Regions from separate parts of the Sporosarcina sp. FSL K6-1508 genome, predicted to be linked through region 3. Evidence: riboswitches for the same ligand, from Rfam matches in the RefSeq annotation. Region 3 holds a riboswitch; each other region holds the start of a gene.
What was found. A riboswitch is a leader RNA that binds a small molecule or an ion and turns the genes downstream of it on or off. The one in region 3 is predicted to bind thiamine pyrophosphate.

Region 1 (4,048 bases), 790 kb from region 3:
TATGCATTGGCGAATGATATAAAACCAATTGATGCGACTGTTGATAAGATATGGAAAGCTATTCCAGGCTATAACGGATTAGTAATTGATAGCAAAGCAAGTTATCAAAGTATGTTGGCTGGCAATGATTTTGATGTGAAAAAACTTGTTTATAAAGAGGTTTCACCACAAGTTCATTTGGAAAATCTGCCCCCATCTCCTATTTATAAAGGTAATCCAGAAAAACCTATGGTCGCGTTATTAATCAATGTTGCGTGGGGCGACGAATACATCCCAGACATCCTGGCAACTTTGAATGATTCTAACGTCAAGGCTACATTCTTTTTTGACGGCAGTTGGGTTAAAAAGAACCCTGATTTAACTTCCATGATTAACTTGGAGGGGCATGAAATTGGAAACCATGCCTACAGTCATCCTGATCTTAAACAGCGTTCTAGGGAGGAGACAATCGTTGAATTGACAAAAACGAATGATGTCATTGAAGAAACACTTGGCATGAAGCCGAAGTGGTTTGCCCCACCGAGCGGAAGCTTTAATCAGGAAACAATTCTTGTTGCTAATGAACTCGGTATGAAAACCATTCTTTGGACGGTCGACACGGTTGACTGGAAAAAGCCAGCGACAACGGAAATGGTAAATCGCGTTTTGACAGGTGTGGGAAATGGCTCAATGGTTCTTATGCATCCTACAAAACCCACGTCTGAGGGATTAAAATCGATGATAGATGGCATGAAAGACAAAGGATACCAACTAGGTACCGTTAGTGATTTAATGAGTGAAAAACGGATTGACGCGTTTGAATAAAGAGAAGTTTTAAATTGGAAAGTCTCATTAGTAACTAAAACGGAAAGTGTTCAAGCACTATTACTCAACGAACACTACACAGACTCTTCTATAAAAACGTCTTCCAGCAGATAGAACCGATGGAAGACGTTTTAGCGTTTCTCTTATTTTTTCATATTACACCATTCAATTATAAAGAGCATAAGCGTCTTGGTAAAAGTTAGTAACTCATCGATGCTTATCTTTTCATCGACAGAATGAGCTTCTTCCAACTTCCCGGGTCCATAGATAACTGTTGGAATTCCTGCCTCACCTAACCATCCCGCGTCTGTTACTGTTCTCGACATACCGATGACTACAGGACTTTTTTCGGTTTGCTCATGACAATCTGCAAGCAGTTGAACAGCTGCATGATCCGCGTTCATTTCCAGCGCCGGGAATATTTCTCCTCGCTCTTCAATCATCGATTTTCCGCCCCAGCGATATTGAATCGGATTTTCTCGCAGCCATGGATCCGCTTTGGCTACATGGTTAAGGTGATCTTCAATTTCATTCACCACAGATTGATACGTTTCATTCGGATAAAAGTGAACAGTGATCCAAAGTCGGCATTCATCCGCAACAAAAGCCGCATGTCTTCCACCTTCTATAACTGCCGGGTTGATAGTATTCATACCCGGTGCAAACCCCGGATACTGTTTTGTCACGGCCCAGTGACGTTCCAAGTCTTGCAGTCCAGCAATCACTTTCATCATCTTCTCGATCGCACTGGCCCCCTTGACGTTACCACCTGCATGGAGCATACTCATCCTCATCGCATCATGGAAAACTTCCTTACTTTTGATTGTTATCCAGCCGGTTATTACACCACCCTGACCATGAATTTGACGATCACTGCCATCTACTACAAGCGCGAAGTCTGCCGTATAGCCTTTTTCCATACACGAAAGTGTTCCAGCTTCTCCTGCTTCCTCCCCAATGACCGTCTGGATTTGCAAATCGCCTTTAAGTTCAACACCCAATTCCCTTACTAATTTAACGGCCATTAAAGTCGCCGCCACTGCACCTTTCATATCAGAAGTTCCCCGTCCATATGCAAAGCCATCTTTCGTCGTCAGATCAAAGACAGGCACAGTCCACTCTGTTTCATCCCCCACTTCCGCAACGTCTATATGACCATTAATGATTAAGCTATTATGCAGAGTGCCATCTGTTCCTTTTTTAATGCCTATAACATTTGGATCGCCAGAAAACACATCCCAACTAGCCGTTTCGAACTTCTCTTGTTCTAAAAAGTCTTGAATATACTTCTGCACGCCAGCTGTATTTCTTGCAGGCGGACTGACAGTTGGAAATCGGACCAGATCTCCAAGCAATCGCAACAACTCCTCTTGACGTTCATCAACCAAGCTACTGATTCTCTTTTCCATTTCACCCATCCATTCTTTATCTATATTTTACTTCAGTGAAACTGTAATGGAATAGAAAACAGCCGCCTTCCATAATTGGAAAGCGGCTGTTTTCTACATATATAAAGACAGTGATTGTAGGATTTCAGCTGCTTCCCTACGCTAGTATGAACTAGATCAGGTTCGAAGGGTTTACATGTATGATGCGTCTCAGCCTAAACGGCTCCCCTAGCAGTATCTATTTAATTAGTGTTTTTTTATAATGCGTCCGTTCGTTCTTCACCCTCTGGAAGATACTTCAATAAGTCGATATCACGTAAACCATTCTTTATTTTGGTTGTGTAGCCAAGCTTTTCATTCGATAAAAATGATGCTTTTGAAGCGATCATTTCTTCTAGCAAAGGCAAATACGTCGGATCAATATCTTTCCAAAGTTTGTACGAATTTAATAAATCCTCTAAAGTCAGATGCTTGTAATCATCGCCTTTATAATCACCCAGTGGAGAAATACGGTACCAAATATCGCCGCTATCACGAAGCCAATCATCTTTTTCCGCTACAATCGCTGTTTGAACAGCTCTAGCAGCATCTAAATATTTCTGATCATGGAACTCATTGTAGGCCATGAGTAAAATGTTCATACCGCCCAACACGTGATTCATAGAAGCATGCGTCGTCACTTCCTGTGCAATTGGGAAGTAATCTGAAATGTAATAGGATTTGTCATTCACAGGGATAACATTTCCTTTACTTTTTTGCGAAACAAGTAAGTCCGCATAATTACGTAGCGGTTCTTTCGCATTTTTGATTCCAAAATCGGCACCACTATTATAGTAGAACAACGCAATTTGCTCATTAAAACGTGTATCAATGAATGGAGCAGTAATGTCGTATAGATCTTTCAAATAGGTGCTTGTGACTTCTGTTTCCCAGTACTCTTTGTCGCCTTTGAAATTCTTCAAATTAACAAAGGAGTTGTAAATTAAGTTCTCAAAATAACGATCTTCTTGCTCATTATATAATACCAGCGCTCGATCTTCTTTTAATAGAAGCAAGTTTCTTCCATAGCCTTGCCCATTATCAGGCATTGGTTCTGTCGTTGTCGCCATTTTATTGAATGCACCACCCGCAGTATACCAATTATTACGTTTTTTATAATACTTGGCTGACTCCTGCATCCAGCTCTCCATATTCTCTTCATTTGCAAACAATTGACCATCCGCATTCATATACCATTGATCTACGATGTCATCGCCTTTTGAATTCAACGTATGAACGGATAGTAGAGTAGAGCCAACTTGGGCATACGATAATGCTTCTTTTTCACCTAGTAATTGACGCATGTAGCTGTAACCCTCATCCTCATACTCCAATGACAATTGCTTCGATAAATATGACTGTCCGACCATCCGCTCTTTCACTGACCCGTCTTGCTTTACAAAACGCAGTAAGCCTGTTGGATAGGACGTTGTGTCACTGCCAAAGACATCTTCTTCATTACGTTTAATCTTGTAGCGGTCATAACGGTTTAACTCAAATGAAGCAACTTCATTTTCTTTTTGAATAACATCAACCGTTACAGCAGATTCAGTAGGATTGTTAATTTTCGAAAACAAGAAGTAATCCCCATTATCAAAAGAACGCACCGTTAGCTCTATTATTGCACCTTGTTCTCCGACATTATATGTGTAAATATTATCTCGTGAAAACGTATTATCAATTCTCGTATGATTCGTGAAAAGGATATCCTCTGCTGATCTTAAGTAAATCGGATGTTCATCAAATGACACCTTCATTAAATGAACAGTAGAGGGAATTCGAATAAAATTAGGCGACAGCTTTAAATTAGTTAACGC
Region 2 (4,048 bases), 270 kb from region 3:
GGTTATTCGCCTGGCCTACAGAAAGTTCTTTTTGCTCCCCAGCCAATTCAATTTTTATTTTTATATCGCCGACGAGCATGTCGTATAACTGCCCCCAGCCATGATAGCCGTCGACGCTTAGTGAGGTAATTAAACTCTCTTCCTGTTCGGATAGTTTCAATTCGACTTCTTCACGCCACTCGTTCAGTACAAATGCAAACTCTTTGAGTTCGTCCGACTCGATTAACCCATTCCATGTATCCTCATCCGCTTTTGCAAGTGTTTGCCTAATTTTAAGCCCGACCGTAGAAAAGCGTGCCCCAAGTGCGCCCGTTTCACCTTGCAGTTGTAATGCTTTTTTATCTGTTGTATCTGCCGCAAGGAAACACCCGATAACAGCGCCTGCTTGCGACAGATTAAGTGCAACCTCTTTCAGGGATTCAATTAGAATTGACACTTCTTTTGCTACATCTGCTGACTTAGGAACTAGAAATGCAGATGCCGTTTCTTCTAATGAACTGAGACTTTCTTTCAGATTATCCAAGTGTGTTCGCAATTCTTGTGATCCACTTCCACCTTTAAAAAACACATCAAGATCCCACACTTCTGAATACATTTTTTGCGTCATTATAATTCCCCCTGATTCATTCTAAATTTTCCAAAAACACCTCTTGATTATAACATGAATATTCGGGAAGCGAAATATTACAATTGTGACGGAAGGTTCATACTTTCCTTCGCAGGTTCTCCCATTCCTCTGTATACTGTTCAGTAGGAGGATTTAAATATGTTTAGAATTATGATTATGATTTTTTCGCTCATTGCAGTTATCCTAGTCAATGCAGCTGCGAATATAATGCCTATCAACGGTAAAACAACTGGGGAAATTTCAAATAGCTTACCAGTGCTATTTACACCAGCAGGTTATGTATTTTCAATTTGGGCAGTTATTTACCTGCTTCTCGCTATCTGGTTGTATGGCTTCATGCGAAACAAAGCAACAGTTGAACATGCGTTATTTACCCGAAGAGCTGTCCTATTTGTGACCAGCTGCCTATTTAACATTGCTTGGATACTGCTCTGGCATTTTGGCTTTTTTGAATGGACGATTGTTGTCATTGTACTACTTCTCGTCACGCTATTGACCATTTACTTTACGTACTCTAAAAGAGATAATCATTTTTACGAAAGAGGTCCGATTGCTGTCTATCTTGGCTGGACTTTTGTCGCCACCATTGCAAACGTCAGCTATGTCCTGACGTTGCACGAGTGGTCTGGGTGGGGTCTAAGTGATCCTTTATGGACCGTTATCTACCTAACGTTTGCTACTGCGATTGCTCTTCATTTTTTGTACCATTATGCAGACATAGCATTCAACGCAGTTTTCATATGGGCATTTATTGGCATTGCAGTAAAAAATGGCGGAGATGAATTATTCGTTTCAGCTGCAGCCCTATTTCTCGCTGCCTCCATCGCAGCCTCTATTTTCTTTAGAAGAAGATCACTTACCTCTACAAAATAAAAAAATCGCCGTCCTCCAACAAAGGAGAAAACGGCGATTTTTTATTTACGCTCAAGAAGACGCGGTGCTGTAGTGAACAATAAAGACGTTACAATCGCTGCCAAAATAATTGCCGGTATCATGTAACTTGCATTATAAAGTAATGAATAAAGCCATACAGGCTGTCCTTCGGGTGCATAAGAAGCAAAGAATACGATTCCCCCGATAAAGTGGATTAGATATCGAAGAAAACCACCGATGACTGTTCCTATGACAATTGCAGTAACCATCGATCCTTTGTTACCTTTTGCTTTACTGCTTAACAGCCATGCTAGCGTAACACCAGCTACTCCGACGAGCGTATAAGCGACGAAATAATCGAGCGCCGCCTGTATAGGGTTTAATACAAATCCACCCATCAGAAGTTGCAATACACCTGATACGAACCCTGTCAGCATGCCGCCCATAATGCCCCAACGAAATGCCATGATGACAATCGGTAACATCGATAGTGTCACCGACCCACCCTGTGGCATTTTAAAACCAATCTGATCAAGTACAAATGAAATCGCACCTAAAATAGCTACCTCAAGTAAAAGTTGAAGTTTTTTCCGTTCCAATTTTATTCCTCCCCCTACCAGTTCAGCGTAGGATGTGGCCATAAAAAAAGACATCCCGGATAGATGGGACATCGAATATGTCAATTTCCATCCACATCCCTACGCAAGAATAATCTTACAGGTTCTAAGGGTCAGGACAACTTGTCCAATCTCAGCCAAAATAGGCACCCCTTGTGGTTCCAGTAATTCAGTTGTCCATTACATTGTATAAGATGGCCCCCCTTTAAGCAAGATGATTAATAAGGATGGAAAGTATCCGATATAGTAAAAGTACAATGGAGGGATATCTTTGATGAACAGTAAACTACTAGCTGCCTTATGCTATTTTAGCGTTTTTTTCGCCCCTTTACTTCTGCCTGTCATCGTTTATTTCGTTACGGACGACCGGGAAGTAAAAACCCACGCAAAACGCTCATTTGTTTCCCATCTTGTTCCTACCGTACTTCTTATTGCGGGATTAGTCATTTTTTCTTTTTCAATGTTTTCCTTTACGTACAGCATGGATGAGATGCCGAGCGGAAATTTCGGCTTTTGGCAACTAACTCCCCTTCTTTTCATGCTTGTCTACGGAATACTCTTATTGGCTATTCTTATTTGGAACGTATTTCAAGGCGTCAAAGTATTGAGATAAATGTTTACAAAACAGCCATTACGGGAAAAAGTAAGAAATGCTTTATCTAGGAGTGATTTCTGATGAAACTTGGCAGATTACTGAAAACCGCTATAAAATGGGCACCCGTCGTCTATCCGATTGTACGAAAAGTGATGTCGAAAAAAAAAGCGGCTGGTACTACAATTCCACGAAGATAAATTGAAAGCCTGCAAACATTTTTAAAGTTTGCAGGCATTTTTGTTCACCTCATTATGATATAGTATGGTATGAAAAAGAATGAACGGAAGAAAGGACTTGTGCATAATGATTGCAAAAACTGAGCAAGAAATTGAAGCGTTAAAAAAAATCGGCAAAATTGTTGCTGAAATCAGGGAAGCGATGAAAGAAGCAACCGTCCCCGGTAAAACGACGAAAGAAATCGATGATATTGGAGGACGCCTATTCGAAGAGAAAGGTGCAATCTCGGGACCCATCGCAGAGTATGATTTTCCTGGCTTTACATGCATCAGCGTTAACAGTGAAGTTGCCCACGGTATGCCTGGTTCACGCATCATAGAAGACGGAGATCTTGTTAATATTGACGTCTCTGGTTCCTACAATGGTTATTTTGCTGACACAGGCATTTCATTTGTCGTTGGTACACCCGATGACAAGAAACAGCAATTATGCGATGTGGCTAAAAGTGCTTTTGAACGTGCAATGACAAAAGTTAAAGCAGGTTCTAGCTTAAATCAAATCGGTAAAGCAGTTGAACGCGAAGCAAAAGAACATGGCTTAAAAGTCATCAAAAACTTGACTGGCCACGGTATCGGTAAAGCGTTGCACGAAGAACCTTCGCATGTACTCAACTATTATGACGCTTGGGATAAGACGCTTTTAAAAGAAGGAATGGTTCTCGCAGTTGAACCTTTTATCTCTGAAAAAGCGGAGCATATTATCGAATCAGGAGATGGTTGGACGTTCATTACACCGGACAAATCCCTCGTAGCTCAAATCGAGCATACAATCATCGTTACAAAAGGCGAGCCAATCATTTTGACACAACTATAATCAGTGTGTGGTGCTTTCTTTCAACAAATATAGAAAAGGGCTATCCGTGGAAATCCAATGTACTTGGATTTCCGGATAGCCCTTTTTACTATTTCTTTTTAGTAGTTGCGATTGTTTTTGAATTTCCTTCTGCTAAGTGGCCTTTATACCAGACTTTTTGGACCGTTTTGATTCCCTTAGTCAGCTTACGGTAATCCCGTTCTTCAGGGTATGATAACAGCGTCAGCACTTCCCCGTCTCCGCCTGCACGCCCTGTTCTGCCTGAACGATGTAAGTATTGCTCAA
Region 3 (4,048 bases):
GCCGCAATATACATATTTTCTTTTCCAGGAATCCTCCCGATATAGGGGAAGTCATCAACCGTTTTAGGACGCAGCCCTGCCCATCTATTCACAACGGGCAGGCGAGAAAGGTCAGGTATGAATTGTTCTGCAATCTCATTCAGTGCAAGATTCCCGGCATAAGTTGTCTGCAAATCTGAAATCCCGTGTTCCATTGTCGCCCCGACGACTAGCGTTCCGTCTGGGCGGGGAATGATATAACAGCCTTTATGGAAAAGTGTATAAGGCAATTGCATGCTCATTGCATTAAGCTGCATACATTGACCTTTCACCGCCGTCATCTGCAATCTTGGCACAAGTCTTGCGCTCGCAGCCCCGCCCGCTAGAACTACATGATTTGCGGTTATAACGGATGAGTTAGTTTCAATGCGGTAGTTGCTGCCGTATTCTTCGATTTCATCCGCTTGGCTATGTTCTGAAACAGTCACACCCAACTTTTGGGCCATTCTGCAAAATGCCAGACATGTCTTTTCAGGATGAACATGGGCATCCTCTTCAAAAAGATAAGCTCCGTAAGCAGGGGGAGCGACATGGGGTATACGCTGGCCAACTTGTTCGGCTGAAAGATAATGAGCATCATGCCAACGTGAAAGCGTAATTCGCTCTTGATCGGAACGGGCAAATTGAATAATCCCGCCTGGTTTATAACCAATGGCTACGCCTGTATCTAGTTGGAAATCCTTGTATAGGGCTTGGCTTTCACGGGCGAATGAATAAAATGTGTCGTTCATGTATTCAGAGTGTGCACCGAGCATTCCGCCGGCTGCTTTAGTGGTACCTTGCGCAATTTCGTTTTGTTCAAGGAGATGGACAGATAAGCCTTCTTTCGCTAAATAGTAAGCAGTACTGCACCCGATAATTCCGCCGCCAATGACCGCAACGTCAACGTTGTGCGACATGGCTTGCCTCCTGATAGATCTTTGCGGCAGCTAGGGGATTATCGCTTTCAAAAATGGCTGACATTATCGAAATACCTGCAACACCAGCTTGTTGCAACTGGGAAAGGTGATAAGGTTTAATCCCCCCGATGGCGTAAATAGGAATGGGAAGTGCCTCAGTAATTCGAGAAAGTTCTTCCGACCCGCGCGGCGGCATGCCATCTTTGGAAGTTGTTGTGAATATATGCCCATAGAGAATCCAGTCAGCGCCGGCTTTATAGGCAGTTTCCGCTTCTTCGAAGGAATGAACGGATCTGCCGAATAAAATATCAGGATACTGGTTTTTGAGTAGCGCCAGAGGCACACTGTTTCCGGGAAGCTGAACCTTTTTTATCCCCATAATCGAAGCGATATCTGTTCGCCTATGGACGATGATTTTGGTTTTATCGAATCCTGCCGTTTGTAACATTTGAATTAAATCAATGATTTCTGCATCTACTTTCGATTTTTCACGTAAGATGATTGCGTCAATAAAGGGTTCGATTGTTAACAGTGTGTCTATTAATTGCTGGCTTGTCATCCGATCATTTGTTACGGCAATCACTTTCATCAAATTCCTCCTTTATTAAAAGATAAGATGTTTTTCGAGGTGGAATTATGGCTAGCTTCAGATGCCAGCCCCTCGGGTCATAAGTCGTTTTACTGCGAGGGCTGAAGAACGCCCTCTTCGTAAACCGTCTTATGCCTGTCGGAGGCCTACAGGATGTAGGTCATGCAGCTGTTGCCACAGGAGGTGGCGCACTTAAGCTGCGTTCCTTTGTAAAGGCGCCTTCCGCTTTTCAATACAAAAAGACCACTCTCCAGGTATGGAAAGTGGTCTGTCGATGGCGTTTGAATGCACAAAAAGGAAGACATGCCACTTCCCTACGCAGGTACGAACCTGTTCAGGTAATAAGGGTAGCGGAGTGGAACTCGTTTCTCAGTCCTTTAAAAGGATTCCCCTAATGGTCAAATAGATTATGAAGTTGTCAATCAATTAGTAGCATAGCATGTCAACGGAATGAATGAAAGGGTGAACAGTTTTAATCAATCGTCTAAGTGGACGTTATGATGTACTTGTTGAACATCTTCCAAATCATCGAGGACATCAATCATTTTTTCAAATTGAGCTTGTGCTTCCGGTGAAAGCGTCAAGTCATTTTGTGCAAGCATTGTTATTTCAGCGACATTAAATTCTGTAATTCCGGCATTTTTCAATACTTCTTGAACGGCATGGAACTGGTCTGGTTCAGCATAGATGATGACCGACTCTTCCTCATCGAGGATATCCCGCACTTCGACGTCTGCATCCATTAGAAGTTCGAGAACGTCGTCAGCTGACATACCTTCAAGTCCGATAACGGCAGTAGCATCAAACATATAAGATACAGATCCGCTTACGCCCATATTACCGCCATTTTTACCGAATGCGGCACGTACTTCTGATGCAGTACGGTTAACGTTGTTTGTCAGCGTATCGACAATAACCATTGAGCCATTTGGTCCGAAACCTTCATAACGCAGCTCATCAAAGTTTTCTTCTGAACCGCCTTTTGCTTTTTCAATTGCGCGGTCAATAATCGCTTTTGGTACACTGTATGTTTTTGCGCGTTCAACGACAAATTTCAGCGCTTGATTCAATTCAGGATCCGGCTCGCCTTGCTTCGCCACGACATAAATTTCACGTCCGAACTTTGCGTAAATACGGCTTGTATCGGCATCTCTTGACGCTTTCTTTTCTTTGATATTATTCCATTTACGGCCCATGAAGTTTCACTCTCTTTCGATAGAGCTTAGATTTACTAGAACAAGTATACAACAATTGTATGCAAGTAGACGAGTAGGAAATTCAAAAAAATGGGCTGATAGGTTGTAATGGGTGAAAGTTTTGCCTGTTGTCGTACAGTAATGTGAATCAGTCGTAGAGTTTAGCCCGGCTGTCGTACAGTTTTTGTTGTGATAGGAAGAACATTATCCGATATTTACGAATAACTCTTTTTCTTATGACGGTTCTCAATTATACTAAAGGTGAACGTTCATCCTACTATAGAAGGGAACAGACGCATGGAACTCATATATAAAGGGAAAACGAAAGACGTATATAAACTGGAGGGCAATAATGTCCTGCTGAAATTTAAAGATGATGTAACCGGAGAAGATGGGGTTTTCGATCCTGGCGCGAACACAGTCGGCTTATCGATTGAAGGTGCAGGGCAATCCGGACTTCGGATGACGAAATACTTCTTTGAAAAGATGGCGGATAAAGATATTCCCACTCATTATGTAGATGCTAATATTGATGAAGTAACGATGACAGTACGATCAGCAAAAGTGTTCGGCAAAGGCCTTGAAGTGATTTGCAGATACCGTGCGGTTGGAAGCTTCTTGCGTAGATACGGCGCATATTGTGAAGAAGGACAACCATTGGATGCCTTCGTAGAAGTCACGCTCAAAGACGATGACCGTAACGACCCGCCGATTAACAAGGATGGGCTTGCGCAACTTGGTCTATTGACGACAGATGAATACGTTACACTTGAAGCGTTGACGAAAGAAATTTCAGGCGTAGTTAGAGATGAACTTGCAGCAAAAGGTCTTGACCTGTATGATATTAAACTCGAGTTTGGACGCGACGCTGAAACAGGTAACATCATGCTAATCGACGAAATTTCGGGCGGTAATATGCGCGTCTATAAAGACGGTACATATATTGCACCAATGGATCTTGAAAAATTGATACTTGCGTAAATGAAAATTCGCTGTTAATTCCACGAAACTGGAGTTGGCAGCGTTTTTTTTTACAATCAAATAAATGTACTTTACGAGTACTGTAAGATAAAATTTGATAAAGTGGATAATGAATATCTACGTTAGATTAATAAAAGAGGCGAACCTTATGCAAATGAAAACAGGCGTTGAGCAATCGGTTTATGCGATTTTAATGCTTAACATGTTACCGGATAGAGCGGTACTGCCAGGAGAGGCGATTAGTCAGCAACTTGGGACCTCACCAACATATTTTCAAAAGTTGTTGAGAAAGCTGGTCAGTGCGGACTTGATTACCTCTGTGCCCGGTGTAAAAGGCGGCTTCA
Region 4 (4,048 bases), 200 kb from region 3:
GGCTCTGCAATCACTTTTGACACCGAAAATCGTTCAATCGCAGCTTCTTCCTTCGTTGAAAACGGATTTAACAAGCCAAAAACACTAGAGACCACTGACTGAAACACGTTAAAACGTTCTTCCGACTTCACGAGCGGACGCTTGGAATCGATGATATACGTATAGGTTTCATCCAGCACAAAGTCCCTGTCGATGTAACGATTGTCTGTTACCGTTTTCATGTACGTTCCATTTCGATAGATGTCATATTCATCAACATCTTTGATTTCCTCCCACGATAACGCAATTTGCGTTTTCGCAACGATTGTTGTCATGACAAGCGACTGAAGCGGGCTTTCCTTGTTTTTCTTTTCAGCGAACGCTGACGTCTGCAATGCAATAACGTCAACAACCTCGCCACCTTCAACACGTTCGATTACATAATTATATAGTTTTGCATGCTTAAAATCTCCATCGCTGAATTCCGAGACGGTCCCTTCATATAAATGATGACCATCTTTATAAACGTTATAGGTGCCTCCAATATCATTCCAAGTGAAATAAATTAAATCCGGCTTATGCAAAACAGTTTGTATTTCAAACTTTTTTTTCCTCATCTGCACGCCTCCGTCCTACTCAGAAGTGTGGGGTATTTTACAGTAGGCTAAACATTACATTTCGATACCTGTCAATGAAAGAAGAACTGCCGCTTTCAAACGAATTGCCGCTTCTCCCGGGTTTTCACTTCCGGAAATTGCAGAAAGAATCGCTATACCCGAGGCGCCAGCTTTAATGACAGCACTGGCTTTGCGTTCTGAAATACCGCCAATTGCAACAATTGGTAAGCCAGGCAGCAATGTTACCACTTCACTGACCGTTTCAATCCCAATAACAGGTTGTGTATCACTTTTCGACTGTGTCTCGTAAACTGGTCCAAGACCGATATAATCCGCCCCCGCATCAGCTGCCGCAATCGCTTCCGCTACATTGTGAGTAGAAACGCCAATCAGCATTTCCGGCCCAACCTTCTTACGCACTGCCGAAACGCATCCGTCCTCCTGTCCGATATGAATACCATCCGCCCCTATTTCAATCGCAAGATCTATATCATCATTGACGATGAAAGGAACACTATATTGTTCACATAATTGCTGACATTCAAGTGCGAAAGCTTTCAATTCTTTACCCGTTAACGCCCCAGGTCCTTTTTCGCGCAATTGGAAGCACGTTACGCCGCCTTTTAGTGCCTCTTCTAATACATGCAGCGGATTGCGTCCCGCCAAATTCAATGTGCCCATGATGAAATACAAGTTCACTGTCTGCTTATCCATTTACGACAACTCCTTCCATTCTTTTGGTCGTACGGCGCCCATAAGCCCAGTGATTCGTCGGACCATGGCCGCCGCCAATTTTAAGTCCATCTTCAATCGCAGCATGGATGAAACATTTTGCCTCGATAACGGCATTCGCTGCAGTTTCCCCGTTTGCCAGAAACGCCGTAAGCGCCGCAGAATACGTACACCCTGTTCCATGCGTATCTTTCGTATCAATCCACGGTGCGCGGACCGAAAATCGTTTTCCGTCCGCCCCCATGTACAAATCCTCTGCATAGGACGCTTCCTTCCGATGGCCCCCTTTAATGAGGACCGCCTCTGCGCCCAAAGCCAGTATACGTTTCGCCGCTTGTTCTATGTCTATCTCCGTTTTTATTGTCATGTCGGCAAGCACTTCTGCCTCAGGAATATTCGGCATCACAATCGCTGCGAGAGGGACGAGGACCGTCTTTAATGCTTCAACTGCTTCCTCTTTCAGCAACGATGCCCCCCCCTTCGCAATCATTACAGGATCGATGACAAGCGGAATTCCACTCCAATGAAACATATCTCCCACTGCGTGGATAATCTCCGCCGAAAATAACATCCCCGTTTTAATCGCTTTGACATTGAAATCTTCCATAACTGCCTGTATTTGCGCTGTAATCATAGCCGTTTCAAGCGGTTGAATTGCCGTTACACCAAATGTATTTTGTGCCGTTACCGCGGTCAGCGCCGATGTACCGAAAACGCCTAATTCCTGGAACGTTTTTAAATCCGCTTGTATTCCGGCCCCGCCGCCGCTGTCAGACCCCGCAATCGTCAATGCCACATCTACCATCCGATTCGCCACCCCTTTACCTATACTAAAAAGCCGCTTCCCGGTGGCGTTAGAAAGCGGCTAGCCATTTAACAATTCATAAAGGGCGTACCCACTTTCCTACGCCGGTATAATCCGGATCAGGTTCCAAGGGTCCGCGCATCCATGCACGTCTCAGCCTTAAAAAGGCTCCCCTAGTGGTTGTTTAAATATTCAGCTTTGAGTTAAGTGTACCATAACCCGCTCGGAAACGTTGAAGATGATCCCCATATCAATTAATTAATCGTAAAAAAATCAAGCCATCACCCTTAAATAGTTTATTCCATTAAGAGTCCGGGAAGAGTATAGTGAAAGATACCAAACTGAAAGAAGGCGCCACTTATGCACAAAACTGACAGCAGACCTACTAATCCTGACAAATCCATGTGGATCAGTTTTTTCGGATCACTCATTATTATCGCCGCGGTCATTACAACTAGTTTAGCAATGGGTTGAGATTCACACAAAACTACTTTCATACAACAAACAGGCCGCTATCCAATCGGCCTGTTTTTACTTGGAGTCCCACACCCGTTTTACTTCAGAGTCTTCATCCTTTATCCGTAGCATATACACATCCGGATTCGTCAGTGCCTGCCACTGCTCAAAGCCGAATCGTTCGTCATAACACCTCAACAACAACGCCATTAAATTGCCATGTGTCACAAGCACGGTTTGCGAACCTTCTTCCAACTCATCCAGCACATCACAGACCCGCGTCATTGCCTCTCGTGAAGACTCTCCACCATCGTATTTCAGATGAAGATCTAAAAAAGTATCTTCCAGCTTTATCAACCAGTCTTTGAATTCAGTTGAACTCAGTACGCGTTCTCCAAGTCTACTATCCACTTCTACATGTAGATTTTTTCTTTCCGCTAAAGGCCAACCCGTTTGACGTGCACGTGAAAATGGACTTGTAATAATTCGATCCACCTCGATACCATCAAAGTATTCCGCAAGTTGCGCCGCCTGTAAAATCCCTTCAGCGGTCAATTCTGCGTGTGGTGCCTGTCCTTCTGCGGAGCAATGACGCACGATATATATTGTTTTTTCCATACACGCTCCACCCCTTCGCAAAATAATTGTAGTTATCCCTATCACTCTATTCCCCTTTTATTCTTCAAAGAAAACATCTCAGTTTTCTGATACTTTAAAAATACCAAGCTTCCGCATGGAATTACAAGCGCCACTTCCAACTGCAAATTACCATAAAAAAAGCAGTAAAACTCCCGTCTCAATTGAGAGTAGAGTATTTACTGCATTTTTTCGTACTAATAGACTGTCGATCGTGTTATGAACGTCGCATGTTATTTCCTCTGCCTATACAAGCACCAATGCTGTTCTTGAATTTGGCCGCTTGCCATCCGAAATAAGACTATTTATTTGATCTATAAGCTGCGGAAGTTCCCGCATCGTCGAAATCGTAAAATCAGCGCCATTTTGCATAAATGTAGCTTCCGTTTTAGAAATCACAGTTTCTTTATCAGCTTCTGATAGGCTAGAAAATTCTTCTAAACTCAGCCCCATTTCAGAGCTGCCAATAATGACACCAACTGACCAAACACCCGCGTTGACACCCTCTTTAATATCTGAAATCGTATCGCCTACTTTTACTACCTTCCATGATGCCGATAGTTTTAGCAGCTCCATATTCCGATAGACCATATAAGGATACGGTCTTCCAATCGAATTTGTATCATCAGGGGTAATATAAACATCTGGAGAATACCCCTTTTCCAGCGCATTCGGAACAACGACGTCCATCATTGTAGTTGTATAGCCCGTTGTCGATCCGATTTTCAATCCTCGATTTCTTAATACGTCAATTGCCTTTATAACTCCAGGAATTGGATCCGTATATGCTGATAATGAAGCCATCAACGCAGGTACAAATTCC

Region 1: linked by a shared signal. The riboswitch ahead of MKZ11_RS10525 (acetylornithine deacetylase) and the one ahead of MKZ11_RS06330 (thiamine phosphate synthase) in region 3 are both predicted to bind thiamine pyrophosphate.
Region 2: linked by a shared signal. The riboswitch ahead of thiT (energy-coupled thiamine transporter ThiT) and the one ahead of MKZ11_RS06330 (thiamine phosphate synthase) in region 3 are both predicted to bind thiamine pyrophosphate.
Region 4: linked by a shared signal. The riboswitch ahead of thiD (bifunctional hydroxymethylpyrimidine kinase/phosphomethylpyrimidine kinase) and the one ahead of MKZ11_RS06330 (thiamine phosphate synthase) in region 3 are both predicted to bind thiamine pyrophosphate.

Annotation. Positions count from the first base shown of each region.
Region 1 covers NZ_JBBOXF010000001.1:2,090,343-2,094,390, reverse strand. The annotation lists gene MKZ11_RS10530 (polysaccharide deacetylase family protein) at 1-804, shown strand, start outside; gene MKZ11_RS10525 (acetylornithine deacetylase) at 948-2,213, opposite strand; TPP riboswitch at 2,330-2,432, opposite strand; gene MKZ11_RS10520 (S-layer homology domain-containing protein) at 2,450-4,048, opposite strand, start outside.
Region 2 covers NZ_JBBOXF010000001.1:1,570,146-1,574,193, reverse strand. The annotation lists gene MKZ11_RS07705 (M3 family oligoendopeptidase) at 1-607, opposite strand, end outside; gene MKZ11_RS07700 (tryptophan-rich sensory protein) at 767-1,501, shown strand; gene thiT (energy-coupled thiamine transporter ThiT) at 1,543-2,100, opposite strand; TPP riboswitch at 2,180-2,282, opposite strand; gene MKZ11_RS07690 (hypothetical protein) at 2,393-2,731, shown strand; gene MKZ11_RS07685 (hypothetical protein) at 2,794-2,910, shown strand; gene map (type I methionyl aminopeptidase) at 3,017-3,763, shown strand; gene MKZ11_RS07675 (DEAD/DEAH box helicase) at 3,852-4,048, opposite strand, start outside.
Region 3 covers NZ_JBBOXF010000001.1:1,299,387-1,303,434, forward strand. The annotation lists gene thiO (glycine oxidase ThiO) at 1-938, opposite strand, end outside; gene MKZ11_RS06330 (thiamine phosphate synthase) at 922-1,527, opposite strand; TPP riboswitch at 1,822-1,930, opposite strand; gene MKZ11_RS06335 (YebC/PmpR family DNA-binding transcriptional regulator) at 2,004-2,723, opposite strand; gene MKZ11_RS06340 (phosphoribosylaminoimidazolesuccinocarboxamide synthase) at 3,021-3,704, shown strand; gene MKZ11_RS06345 (RrF2 family transcriptional regulator) at 3,853-4,048, shown strand, end outside.
Region 4 covers NZ_JBBOXF010000001.1:1,095,675-1,099,722, reverse strand. The annotation lists gene MKZ11_RS05095 (DUF3238 domain-containing protein) at 1-596, opposite strand, end outside; gene thiE (thiamine phosphate synthase) at 651-1,310, opposite strand; gene thiD (bifunctional hydroxymethylpyrimidine kinase/phosphomethylpyrimidine kinase) at 1,303-2,133, opposite strand; TPP riboswitch at 2,213-2,318, opposite strand; gene MKZ11_RS05080 (histidine phosphatase family protein) at 2,665-3,207, opposite strand; gene phnX (phosphonoacetaldehyde hydrolase) at 3,472-4,048, opposite strand, start outside.